DNA from 4 places in the Pantoea sp. S-LA4 genome. Region 4 is predicted to be linked to each of the others. Evidence: predicted binding sites of a transcription regulator. Region 4 holds the regulator's gene; each other region holds the start of a gene.

Region 1 (3,199 bases), 2.2 Mb from region 4:
TGACGGCCGCGCCATAACCCCGTTCCGCATCATCCCAGCCCAGCCCGACGATAGCTTTCATCGGGGCCACGCTTTCCAGGTCGATATAGCGGTCGCCGAGATAGCTCGACTTCGCCGCACCCTGGGTATAGCCAAAGGCCAGGCTGGCGCTCAGGCCATCCACCTGCGGGAACCAGCTGCCGACGTTCACTTTGCTGCTGATTTCAGCGCCGTAGATATAGGCTTTGTCGCGGTTTTCCGCCTGGTAAGTGGTGTAGATGTTGCTGGGGACATTAACGAACTTACCCGGATTTGCCGCGCGGCTGTAGCGGGTAAAGGCGATAAAGTTTTTGTAGTCGTTATAAAACGCAGCGGCATTCAGGGTGACACCTTCTGTCAGCTGGCCTTTCACGCCCCATTCGTAGTTATTACTGGTCTCGGTTTTTAAATCAGCATTACCGATCAGCGCATACTGTGCCGGACCCGCATAGCTGGAACCGAGGTTCCAGGACCCATACAGCTGGGTATCGTTAGGGAACTGCGCGCCACGGGTATATTGCAGATAGGTCATCAGGCTGGGCGTGAGATCGTACTGGAAGGCGATTGACGGTAGCAGCTGGGTATCGCTGTTGGCCGAACCGTACAGGGCGGAGACTTCACTGGCATCCAGCACACTGCTGTTGGTAGTCAGCGTCCCGACATCACGCGGTTTGGTGTTCTGGTACGCCACCCGAACGCCAGGGATCACTGCCGCGTTATGTCCGTCAGCATCAAAATTAATTTTGTCCTGCAGATAGCCGCCAAGGGTGTAGCTGCGGCTATTGGCCTGTGGCTGCATGATGACACCGGTGACGCCCGGCGCCGGCGTCTGACGGAAAGGCCGCTCGGTCTCTACCCGACGCGCATTCACTCCGCCGCTCAGCTCATGTCGCCCGAGACGTTTGGTTGCCTGTGCGTCAAAACCGTAGCTGTCGCTGTTGTAATCGGAATAGACGTTTTGCCAGGCGGTTGCGCTCGACGGCATCAGCGTATTGTCGTGCGCTTCGGTCTGCTGCCAGTAAATCCGGGTTGTCAGGCTGTCGATAATCTCGTTGTAGGGCGTATATTCATCCGCCAGGCTGATGCCCCAGCGGCGGGTATCGCTCTGCTGCTGCGCGCTGCCCCAGATGGTGTTACCGGCGGTATCCCAGCTGTCGTAACGGCTGTGATTGGTTTTATGGTAGTAGTCGGCGGTCGCGCTGAACCGGTGCAAATCGTTGGGTTGCCAGACCCCGGAGGTCATAAAGGCATCGGAGTGCCAGTTCGCGGGATACGCCTCCAGCGTGTCGCTGTTGTTACGGGTTTGCTGGCCGTCGCGGCGGCTGTAAACAAAGATGCCGCGCAGTTCATCGTCACCGGCGGCGGCGGTGACGCCGTTATGCCAGCTGCGATTGGATGAGTCATAGTCGCTCTGATAGCTGAACGCGGTCGCTTTTCCGGGATGCAGGTAGTCGTCGGGAGACTTATTACGGAAGGAGACATTGCCGCCGAGCGAGGTGTTGGGTTGATCAACCGCCGTCGCGCCCTTTTCAATGTCGATGCGGCCAAACAGATAAGGGTCGATGTAGTCACGGCCAATGCCAAAACTGTCCAGCCCGGCTCGCCCCACATAGCTGCGGCCGGTTGCCTGCGGCAGCGGAATACCATCAACGTCCAGCCCGACGCGGTTACTTTCCAGCCCGCGAATGTTGTAGCCGGTATAGCCCGCCCGATCAAAACCGCTCTTGCCTGCGGACGATCCGCCCTGACTGCCGGTGGCGCTGATCAGCGGTTCATAACGCATAACAGAGCCAAAATCGGTGGCACCACGCTGTAGCAGATCCGCTGCCGACAGGCTGGTTTTGCTGCCAGCCTGTTGCTTCAGCGGTGGTGCCGTAACCGTCATCACCGCATCGGCCTGACTTTGTGTTTTGTCGGAAAGCGCCAGCGGAGCAGCGTCACTGCCTGCGGCATAACTGCAGAGGGGTTGGATGGCAGAGGCGAGGTACGCCAGTTTAAACAGACGCTGTTGCGTCAATCCCTGAAAAAGTGGTGACATGGGCGCGAATTACCTGGTTAATTGTTAGTATTCGCTCACTTACTTGCTGGCATCATCAAACCGGCTTCGCACAAAAGCCGCAAAATAGCAGGAGTTGTTTCTGAGTATTTCTTATCGCCCGGAATTTAATGCAATTAAGAATCATTATCAATCCCATTTACATTAAGATCACTCTTGCGCAGCACAATTTGTTAACTACAATTAACCGGTAATTTATCAACACGTTAAAGGAAAAGAGTTATGGCGCAAAAACCTGTGGTCGTTATCCACTACTGTATGCAGTGCAACTGGCTGATGCGATCGGCGTGGATGGCACAGGAACTCCTGCACACCTTCGCTGAGGATCTGGCGGAAGTGACGCTCAGGCCGGGAACCGGGGGTATTTTTGAGATTACGCTCGACGGGCATCTGCTGTGGGAGCGTAAACGGGATGGAGGTTTTCCAGATGCCACAACGCTAAAACAACGGGTGCGCGACATCTGTTTCCCGGACCGCACGCTGGGTCACATTGATAAGCACAAGCCTGAAGTGAGCTGAGTCGCCGGCTGGCAACCCGCATCAGGGAGAAGGGTCAGCTGTGGGTGATTTTTTCTGCCGCGTCGTGCAGCGCCGCAATCAGCGTCTGCAACGCGGCCTCGGAGATATCCTGCTGTGCCAGACGGGTGTTGAGCGCCATTTTCAGTGTATGGATCGCCTGCTCAACCGCCGGAATGCTGCGGTTATTAACCAGAATCGCCAGTGACGATAAGCGGGCGATCAGGCTGGCGACCCGATCGCCGCTGGACGCCAGCAGCGCCTCACCCGCCGCAGTCAGCCGGTACGCTTTGCGTGTGGCCTGCGCGTCGACCACCTGAATCGCCTCCATCTCTTCCAGCAGCGTCAGATTGGGATAGATAATGCCCGGACTGGGCGAATACTCCCCTTTCGACAACTCCTCCACCGACTTGATCAGTTCATAGCCGTGCGCGGCATTCTGCGCCAGGAAATGGAGCATCAGCAGACGAATATCACTCGCCTCCAGCATTTTTTCCCGACGCTTACGACGGCTGCCACAGCCGCCAGCGCGCGCGGGATGATCATCAGATGGCGCTGCTGAATGGTCTTTCATAACCTGCTCAGGGAGAAGAAATGGAGGTTGATGGT
Region 2 (3,199 bases), 2.3 Mb from region 4:
AGGATCATTTCCGGCTGAATAAAGTGTCCGGTGAGGGTGTAATATTTCGCGACCGGCATATAGTTATGGGCGACGAAAGTCGGTGGATTATTTTCGGTTCCGTCAACCACGCCGGTCTGCATGGCGCTGAACACTTCGCTGACGCCCATCGCCACCGGATTGGCTCCCATCGCTTTCAGCGTAGCCAGCGAAATGGCGCTGTTCTGTACGCGGATCTTCATGCCTTTCAGATCTTCGGGCTTCGCCAGCGGTTTTTTGGTGATCATGTTGCGTTCACCGGCGTCGGTCCAGCCGAGAAACACCATTCGGGCGTTGGGATCTTTATCGAATTTATCGGCGATCTCTTTACCGATCTCCCCATCCAGCACCTTGTGCATGTGGTCGACGTCGCGGAAAACATAGGGCAGCGTCAGCACGCTGGTTTCCGGCGCGATGCTGGTGACCGGCGCCAGCGACACGCGGATCATATCGATCGCGCCCAGTTGTACCTGTTGCAGAGTCTGATCTTCATCGCCCAGCACGCCACCGGCATAGAGTTTCATCTCCAGCCTGCCGTCGGTGGCCTGTTTCAGTTTGTCACCCATGTGCTGCAGCGCCACCACTGTGGGGTAGCCAGCAGGCTGAACTTCTGCCACTTTAATCACCTGTGCCGAGGCGGCGGCGCTCACCATCATTGCCGCCAGGGCACATGCCAGGCGTGTTTTGGTCATTCTCATTATGTTGTCTCCAGCAGAGGAAGGGCGGCGCTCAGGAATCCGGCGTGTGTAGCAAGGGGCCGCGTGGAGCCAGCATAGTGAAAACGGGCGTCAGCGAAATGCGGCGATGCTGATTGAATGAATGCGATCACATTTTGAAACGTTGTTTTAATAAATTTTCACGCAGCATCACATTTTCGAAACATCCCCATCGGCTGTCATAAAACTGCCGTCATCGGCCTGCCGGGCAGGTTAGAGTTTGTAAATACTAATGAGAACGACTATCAATTCGCGGCTATTTTGCTATTATTTGCGCTTGTTTCGCATCCCTGTAGATGAAGTTGGAGAAGCAGCGTGGTAGCCAGTGATTTGATGCAAACGGACCTTTCCGTTTGGGGCATGTATCAACATGCCGATATCGTGGTAAAGGTAGTGATGATTGGCCTGTTACTGGCTTCAGTTGTCACCTGGGCGATCTTCTTCGGCAAATATGCCGAACTGAGCGCCGCTAAACGTCGCCTGAAACGCGAGCAGCAGGCGCTGGGCGAAGCGCGTAACCTGAATGACGCCGCCCGTATTGCTCAGCAGTTCACCGGCCACAGCCATAGCGCCGTGTTGCTGAACGACGCACAAAATGAGCTTGAGCTGTCAGCCGGGGTGGAAGACACCAACGGCATTAAAGATCGTACCAGCTTCCGTCTTGAGCGCCGCGTTGCCGCCTTCAGCCGCCACGCTGGCCGGGGCAACGGCTTCCTGGCGACCATTGGTTCGGTCGCGCCCTTTATCGGCCTGTTCGGCACCGTGTGGGGCATCATGAACAGCTTTATCGGCATCGCTAAAACCCAGACCACCAACCTTGCGGTTGTTGCACCTGGCATCGCGGAAGCGCTGCTGGCGACGGCGATTGGCCTGGTCGCTGCGATTCCGGCGGTGGTGATCTATAACGTCTTTGCCCGCATGATCGCCAATTACAAAGCCTCACTGGGTGATGTGGCGGCGCAGGTGCTGCTGTTACAGAGCCGTGATATCGATCTGGGAAACGTCGCCGCTGACGTTCCGCGTCCTGCGGCGGCCCAGAAACTGCGCTTAGGGTAAGCGATTATGGCCATGCGATTAAACGACGACCTGGAAACCGATGGTGAAATGCATGAGATCAACGTCACGCCGTTTATCGACGTGATGCTGGTTCTGCTAATCATCTTCATGGTGGCGGCACCGCTGGCGACTGTCGACGTGCGCGTGAATCTGCCAGCGTCTACCAGCGCGCCGCAGCCGCGACCGGAAAAACCGGTTTACCTGTCGATCAAGGCTGACAAGCAGCTTTATGTCGGTAACGATCAGGTGACGCCGGAATCGCTGGTCAGCGTGCTGACCGGACAGACCGGCGGCAACAAAGAGACCACCATTTTCTTCCAGGCGGACAAGTCGGTGGATTACGAAACGCTGATGAGCGTGATGGATCAACTGCGTAGCGCGGGCTATCTGAAAATTGGTCTGATGGGCATGGAAACCGTGAAGAAATAGCGGTTTATCCGGTAGAGAGAGAAGGCGGCTGATTCAGCCGCCTTTTTTTATGCAGCCCGTCAGACCGGATGAAATCAGGCGAACCGGCGCTTCCACTGGTCGGTTATGCTGGCGAAGTTCGATTGTTAATTAGTTGTTACTTCTGCATACAGTTTTGTAAAGTGCAATGGTGAGGTTGCTCACATTATTGCCGCCTCAGGCAGGCTAAAACGGCTAAAAAACTACAGGAAGCCGTTATGAGTCACACCTCGTCTTTACAAAAGCCGCCGAAAAGTGCTGCCCGCACCATCTTCAACGTTACCAGCGGTAACTTTCTCGAAATGTACGACTTTATGGTGTTTGGTTACTACGCCACCGCCATCGCTAAAACCTTTTTCCCCGGTGATGACCCCTTCGCTTCCCTGATGCTGACCCTGATGACCTTTGGTGCCGGCTTCCTGATGCGCCCGCTGGGGGCGATCATTCTCGGAGCGTACATTGACCATCATGGCCGCCGCAAAGGTCTGCTGCTGACGCTTGGCCTGATGGCGATCGGTACTCTGACGATTGCGCTGGTGCCAGGCTACGCCACGCTGGGCGTGGCGGCACCGATTCTGATCCTGCTCGGGCGTTTACTGCAGGGCTTCTCGGCAGGCGTTGAGCTGGGTGGCGTCTCGGTTTATCTGGCGGAGGTCGCGCCCGAAGGACGCAAAGGGTTCTTTGTCAGCTGGCAGTCCGGCAGTCAGCAGGTTGCGGTGATCTTTGCCGCGCTGCTCGGCCTGGCGCTGAATCATCTGCTGGCAAAAGAGGCGGTAACCGAATGGGGCTGGCGTATTCCGTTTGTGGTCGGCTGCCTGATCGTGCCATTCCTGTTCTATATCCGCCGGATGCTGGAAGAGACCGAAGCGTTCAGCAAGCGTAAACACCATCCACGCATGACCGAGATTATGCGCTCGGTGGCCAGCAACTGGGCGCTGGTGCTGGCGGGGATGCTGATGGTA
Region 3 (3,199 bases), on a different contig from region 4:
GAAAAACAGGGCTCAACACCCCGAAGCAAAGTAAGCGTAGTCGGCAGCGGAGAAGGGTTGCAGAAAAGTCGCGATCGGGATCTCAAAGCGGGAAAATTTGATTTATGTATCGTCGGTAACCGGCAAGAGCTGTGCTTGCCGGTGCTGTAGTAAACCTGAAGGCTGGCGCTACTTTTTACCGGCCGGTTTCAGGCCGCGATAGAGATCCTGTAACCGTTTCATGGTTTTGACGGTGCGCTGCGGTAGCGTAGAGGCCACCGACAGGATCAGCATCTCCAGACAGACCATAATGGTGCCATGTAGCGGAATGCGGCCCTTTTCACCGCCGCGTGGCACGTCGATCACCACCTCCGCCTCGCGGGCAAAAAATGAGTCGGTCGCATGGGTCAGCAGAATAATCGGGATGCCGAGCCGTTTCGCCTCGCGGACCACCGTCGTCCCTTCCCGGTGGGCTGATTGCTGCGCCATCATCACCAGCACATCACCGCGCTGCAGCGCCAGCATCTGCTCCGCCAGCGCAATGCCGGCACGATTGAGGGAAAATGCCGGAAGTCCGATACGATTCAACAGGCGAACGCTGTAATCCGCCAGAATGCCGGAGGCGTTGATACCAAAAATCGCCACCTGACGCGCTTCACTCAGCAGCGCTACCGCATCGGCAACCGCGACACGGTTTTGCGGTTGTGACATGACCTCGCAGGCGCGCCGGTGCCCCTCCAGCACAAAGTCGATCGCGCTGTTTACATCGCTGGTCACTTCACTGACGGTGGTGATCATCTTATCTTCGGAGGTCAGCGACGGCCCAAACCCTGCCTGCAGCGTCTGCTTCAGATCGCGCAGCCCACTGAAGCCCAGCGCCTGAACCGCGCGGATCACCGTTGCATCGGAGGTCTGATTAGCCAGCGCAATCTCCATCGCGGTACTCTCCAGCACCGTTTCCCGCTGTTGGTCGATATAGCGAGCCACCGCCAGCAAGCGAGGCGACAGCTGTTTTTCCCGCGAGCGCAGACGTTCGCCGAAGACATCTACCCGATTTTTACCTGTTCTGACCTGTTTCATTAAGGGACCTGCGCTGGCTATGACGTGCCTGTCGCAACCGACGGCACGGAAAGTGCGCTGATTCTAACCTCAGGCCTGTAGTGAGCAAAAATAATTAACGCTGATTCACCTGTTTATTCTGGGGGATTAATCGTTAAACAGACCAGCACTTTTATTTTTAACGCTTATTATTCAATGATTAAATTTGATCGCAGCGCTCTGATAACCTGAAAAATCACGCCGCAAACAATGTAGTGAATATTTATATAATTATGTTTACTACTACAATCACCAATGGTTGAATGATTCTCAATTACAGATGAGAAGAATTGTCGTCAACGTGGTCTGTTGCCCTTCTGAGCCGCATCGCTGCGGCAGTCTGCTCACTGTTTACTCTCTGCACTTTGCAGAATACCGCCAGGACGGTCGGCGATAGCTGCGGCTGCGTTGAACCTTAAGCCTCTCTCGCTTCAGACACGAAAAGTAGAAATGAATAACCGTTCAGATAAAAGTAAAAATCCGACTCGCCTGTCGGCGCTGACGATGGCCACGTGTAGCGCGCTGTTAATGATGCAGGCACAGGCAGCCAGCGATGCCGACTCGCCGGATATCACCGTGACCGGCGACGGCAACCCGGAAACGGGTTACAGCCATAACCAGAGCAGCATTGGCAGCAAAATGCCTACTGCGCGCCTGGACGAAGCGCAATCGATCAGCACCGTCACTCAGCAGCAGCTGGAGGATTATCAGGTCAGTTCGCTGTCGGAGGCGATGCGCTTTGTCAGTGGCGTGTCTGAAGCCAACACGCTGGCCGGCACCGAAGATGGTTTTGTCCGGCGCGGGTTCGGTAGCAACGGGGATGGTTCGATCTATCGTGATGGCATCCGCAGCAGTCAGGGGCTGAATGTTGACGCCACCACCGAGCGGGTTGAGGTGCTGAAAGGCTCAGCCTCGCTGCTGTACGGCATTCAGAATCCGGGTGGCGTGATTAACGTGGTCAGTAAGAAACCGCAGTATCAGTGGCATAGCAAAATCAGTGGCCGTTACGCCAGCGAAGGCGGCGGCGCGGGGACGCTGGATGTGACCGGCCCGTTGGGAAACGGCTTCGCCTTTCGACTGATCGCTGAAAAACAGCACCAGGATTACTGGCGCAATTTTGGCAGCGAGCAACATACTCTGCTGGCCCCGTCTTTGCAGTGGTATGGCGAACAGGCGAGTTTTCTGATCGGTTATGCTGATTACCGCTATGACATCCCTTACGATCGCGGCACCGCGTTTATCAACAACAAGCCGATCGCCATTGGCTACAAGGATCGGCTTGACGACACCGCTAACCACGCCTGGGGCCACAATAAAACCCTGAACGCCAGCTACGAATGGCAGTTCAACGAGGCGTGGCGCACCCGCTTTACGCTGGGCTGGAACCAGCGTCGCTATGACAATAACGAAGTGCGGGTGACGGCGGTTAATACCACCACCGGCGCGGTGACCCGTCGCGCTGATGCCAATCGTGGCTTCAACCATAAGACTCACTACCTGAGCTGGGATCTGCTGGGAAACCCGGAGATCGCCGGGATGTCGCACGCGCTGGTGCTGGGTACCGATTATGAGATGAACCAGACTTATCGCGCTCATCAGTATCAGGGTAAGGCGACCAGCCGTTTTAACTTCTTCCAGCCCGAATATAATCAGCTGTCACCGCTGACCGACAGCAGCACCGAAAACAGCGCTAACGCCAACAACCTGAACCGCATTCATAGTCGTTCGATCTACGCGAAAGATAGCGTGACGTTGTCACCTGACTGGATTGTGGTCGTCGGCGGCCGCTACCAGCATTATGAGCAGCGCGCCTCAAAAGGCTTCGATCCGCAGGTTGAAACGCTCAACGACGAGGGCAATAAGTTTCTGCCGCAGGCCGGGATCATCTACAAACTCACGCCCGCTTTATCGTTTTATACCAGCGTGAGTCAATCTTTTACCCCGTCGACTAACGTGGAGGACGATGGCAGCGTTGGCAAACCTGAGCAGGGAACCAGTTGGGAGATTGGCAGCAAATGGCAGCTCACCCCCAATCTGTTTGCCTCGCTCGCCCTCTATCGTATCGATGAAAAATCGATGTCGCTCAGCATTAACGGCACGACGCGCGCGATTGATAAAGCAC
Region 4 (3,199 bases):
CCACGACACCATTTTTGCGGCGATCCGCGCGGTCACGGAAGCGGGCGTCACCTCGCGCAGTGAGGCGGCGCAAATCATGCGCGGCGTCATTGATGAAGAAGGCGTAATCCAGTTTCTGCTGAAATCGTTCCAGCAGGGCGAATGGCGCTTCAACGTGCCGGTACTGTGGGACAACTATGCCACCATCTCTGGCTGGCAGCCGGTGCCCGCCTGGCCGCATCCGGCGTTGTTTATCCGCGGCGGCGACTCCAGCTATCTGGATAATCAGTACCGGGATGCGTTGATTGCACAGTTCCCGGCGGCCCATGCGCATGTGATCAGCGGCGCGGGACACTGGGTACACGCAGAGAAACCGGATGCGGTATTACGCAGCGTTCGTCGCTTTTTTGCGCTTTAAAAGCAAATACCTGGCGGTAAATGTTTAGGATTGGCGTCGGAAGTTAGCCTGGAGTATGATGGCGCGCTAAAATTTTGCCGCCGGTCATTTTGCCGCGGTAACGGCCAATAATTTATAATCTGCGCGGCGAGCGTCTGGCGCCCGCACCATTCAGTTTCACTAAGCCATGGCAAAAGAACACACTGACCGCACGACGCTCGATCTGTTTGCTGATGAGCGCCGCCCTGGTCGACCCAAAACCAGTCCGCTTTCGCGTGATGAACAGCTGCGCATCAATAAGCGCAATCAACTGAAACGTGACAAAGGACGCGGGCTTCGCCGTGTCGAACTGAAAATGAACAGTGAAGCCGTCGAAGCGCTCAATACGCTGGCAGAACAGCGTAATCTCAGCCGTAGCGAATTGATTGAACAAATGCTGCTGGCGCAACTCAAACTGGATTAATGCGGGCAAAACGCACGCAGAGGCAAATGTCGAGGCTTTAACCGTTCCGCGGGTTTGCCTCGTCTGCTATTATTCGCTGAATTGTGCTGCGGCACACATCTCATCATCAGGATTTAAGAGGTTATTTTACTCATGGCACTCGTAGGCATCTTCTTTGGCAGCGATACCGGTAACACCGAAAACATTGCAAAAATGATCCAGAAACAGCTGGGTAAAGACGTTGCAGAAGTCCACGACATCGCGAAAAGCACTAAAGAAGATCTGGAAGCGTTTGACATCCTGCTGCTGGGTATCCCGACCTGGTATTACGGTGAAGCGCAGTGCGACTGGGATGACTTTTTCCCGACGCTGGAAGAGATCGATTTCAACGGCAAACTGGTTGCCCTGTTTGGCTGTGGCGATCAGGAAGATTATGCCGAGTATTTTTGTGACGCGATGGGCACCATCCGCGACATCATTGAGCCGCATGGCGCCGTGATCGTCGGTCACTGGCCAACCGAAGGTTATCACTTCGAGGCCTCAAAAGGTCTGGCGGATGATACGCACTTCCTGGGCCTGGCCATTGATGAAGATCGCCAGCCTGAGCTGACCAATGCGCGCGTTGAGCAGTGGGTGAAGCAGATCTTTGATGAACTGCAGCTCAAAGAGATCCTCGAAGCCTGATGCTCTCCGCCTCAATGTGAGCGCCAGCTCACATTGAGGCAATGGAAATTCCTATAGAAATAATAGCCACATTTTTTTAACTTTCTTCGTTTAATCTGTAGAATACCCGCATCGATCTTCCGCTTATTTTCTCTGGCAGCAGATAGGGCTAAGCGAAATGTTAACAGACTCCTGCAGAAATCCTCCCCGGCTCGGTGACGTATCCCATACAGCCCATGGTGATTTAGGCACTCCCCTCGGTTTTCATTTCACGGCTTCAGTTCTATAATGAGACGCAAATGAGAATGGGTGTAGATCGACATTCAAGGCCAAGCGCCACAAAAGTGAATATTAGTAACAGGACAAAATCCGCATGACTGACAACAATACCGCATTAAAGAAGGCTGGCCTGAAAGTCACGCTGCCCAGACTGAAAATTCTGGAAGTGCTTCAGGAACCTGAGTGCCATCACGTCAGCGCGGAAGATTTGTACAAACGCCTGATCGATATCGGCGAAGAGATTGGTCTGGCCACCGTTTATCGTGTGCTGAACCAGTTTGATGATGCCGGCATTGTGACCCGTCACAATTTCGAAGGCGGCAAGTCGGTGTTTGAACTGACTCAGCAGCATCACCACGATCACCTGATCTGCCTGGACTGCGGTAAAGTGATCGAGTTCAGCGATGAGTCGATCGAAACCCGTCAGCGGGAAATCGCGACCCGCCACGGCATTAAGCTGACGAACCACAGCCTTTATCTCTATGGTCACTGCGCGCTGGGTGACTGCCGTGAAGATGAAACGCTGCACGATCAGTAACACTGATCCTGCCTGATATAAAAAAACCGGTTCACAGACCGGTTTTTTTTCGTCCTTACTACGCCGGGTCGTCAGGCGACCAGCGTTTCCTGCAGGTAACGCCAGCGCGGAATCGAGGTGCTGCAGTCGAGAATCGCCAGCGCGATGCGGCTCTGATTATCGCCATTCAGCATCTGCATCTCCCGATACTGTACCGTCACTTCCTGATCGTGATGTGAAATAATGACGTGCTCACAGGTGGCGATACGCATGCCTTCCCGCTTGCCGTGCAGCTGACGGAAAAGTTCTTCCACTTCGTTCAGGTTTAGCTGATTTCCCCGTGGCGTTACCATGCGAAATTCAGGGTGGAAATAGGACATCATCAGTTCAAAACTGTCATCGGATCCGGCAGGCTGATTGAAAATACGTTCAATAAGCTGATGTAAAACGACGACACTGTGTTTGGCTTCCTGGGCGAGAACGGTCATTTTTTTTCCTTATATCACTCGCTGCGCTCTGTCTGAGTGCGCATAGCCTACCTGAACGCCGATAATTCACATCTGGTAATTGATTAATTTTTTTAAACTCAGATTTCTCTCACAAATTTGTAACAACCACGGAACCCGGCTTGCAGCACAAACCTCGGCGATGGCAGAAATCAGGACAATAAAAAAGGGCGATAAGTCGCCCTTTTGTCATTTTATCAGCCAGCGTTAATGATTATTCGCCGCTTTTAGTCCAGGTGTCTCGCAAACCGACGGTACGGTTAAACACCAGCTGTGACGGCTTCGAATAGACGCTGTCGGCACAGAAATACCCTTCACGCTCAAACTGATACGGTGTGGTTGCTTCCACATCGCGCAGGCCCGGCTCAACAAAGCCCTGTTTGATGGTCAGTGAATCCGGATTGATGACCGACAGG

What was found. The regulator Fur, encoded in region 4, represses iron uptake genes when iron is present. The targets are predictions, from matches to a motif close to ATAATAATGAGAACNACTATCAA.
Region 1: ACX3P5_RS15335 (TonB-dependent receptor domain-containing protein) is a predicted target of Fur. The motif match lies at 2,185-2,207, and genes of this name have one in related genera.
Region 2: exbB (tol-pal system-associated acyl-CoA thioesterase) is a predicted target of Fur. The motif match lies at 961-983, and genes of this name have one in related genera.
Region 3: ACX3P5_RS21585 (TonB-dependent siderophore receptor) is a predicted target of Fur. The motif match lies at 1,305-1,327, and genes of this name have one in related genera.

Annotation. Positions count from the first base shown of each region.
Region 1 is NZ_JBTLRC010000002.1:3,091,522-3,094,720, forward strand. Features, by position in the region: gene ACX3P5_RS15335 (TonB-dependent receptor domain-containing protein) at 1-2,056, opposite strand, end outside; gene ACX3P5_RS15340 (Rdx family protein) at 2,297-2,593, shown strand; gene ACX3P5_RS15345 (PadR family transcriptional regulator) at 2,628-3,164, opposite strand.
Region 2 is NZ_JBTLRC010000002.1:3,157,957-3,161,155, reverse strand. Features, by position in the region: gene ACX3P5_RS15640 (TRAP transporter substrate-binding protein) at 1-716, opposite strand, end outside; gene exbB (tol-pal system-associated acyl-CoA thioesterase) at 1,068-1,790, shown strand; gene exbD (TonB system transport protein ExbD) at 1,797-2,219, shown strand; gene tcuC (tricarballylate/proton symporter TcuC) at 2,456-3,199, shown strand, end outside.
Region 3 is NZ_JBTLRC010000004.1:201,574-204,772, reverse strand. Features, by position in the region: gene ACX3P5_RS21590 (MurR/RpiR family transcriptional regulator) at 169-1,059, opposite strand; gene ACX3P5_RS21585 (TonB-dependent siderophore receptor) at 1,528-3,199, shown strand, end outside.
Region 4 is NZ_JBTLRC010000002.1:885,752-888,950, reverse strand. Features, by position in the region: gene ybfF (esterase) at 1-397, shown strand, start outside; gene ybfE (LexA regulated protein) at 564-839, shown strand; gene fldA (flavodoxin FldA) at 972-1,502, shown strand; gene fur (ferric iron uptake transcriptional regulator) at 1,855-2,298, shown strand; gene ACX3P5_RS05015 (hypothetical protein) at 2,370-2,765, opposite strand; gene glnS (glutamine--tRNA ligase) at 2,998-3,199, opposite strand, start outside.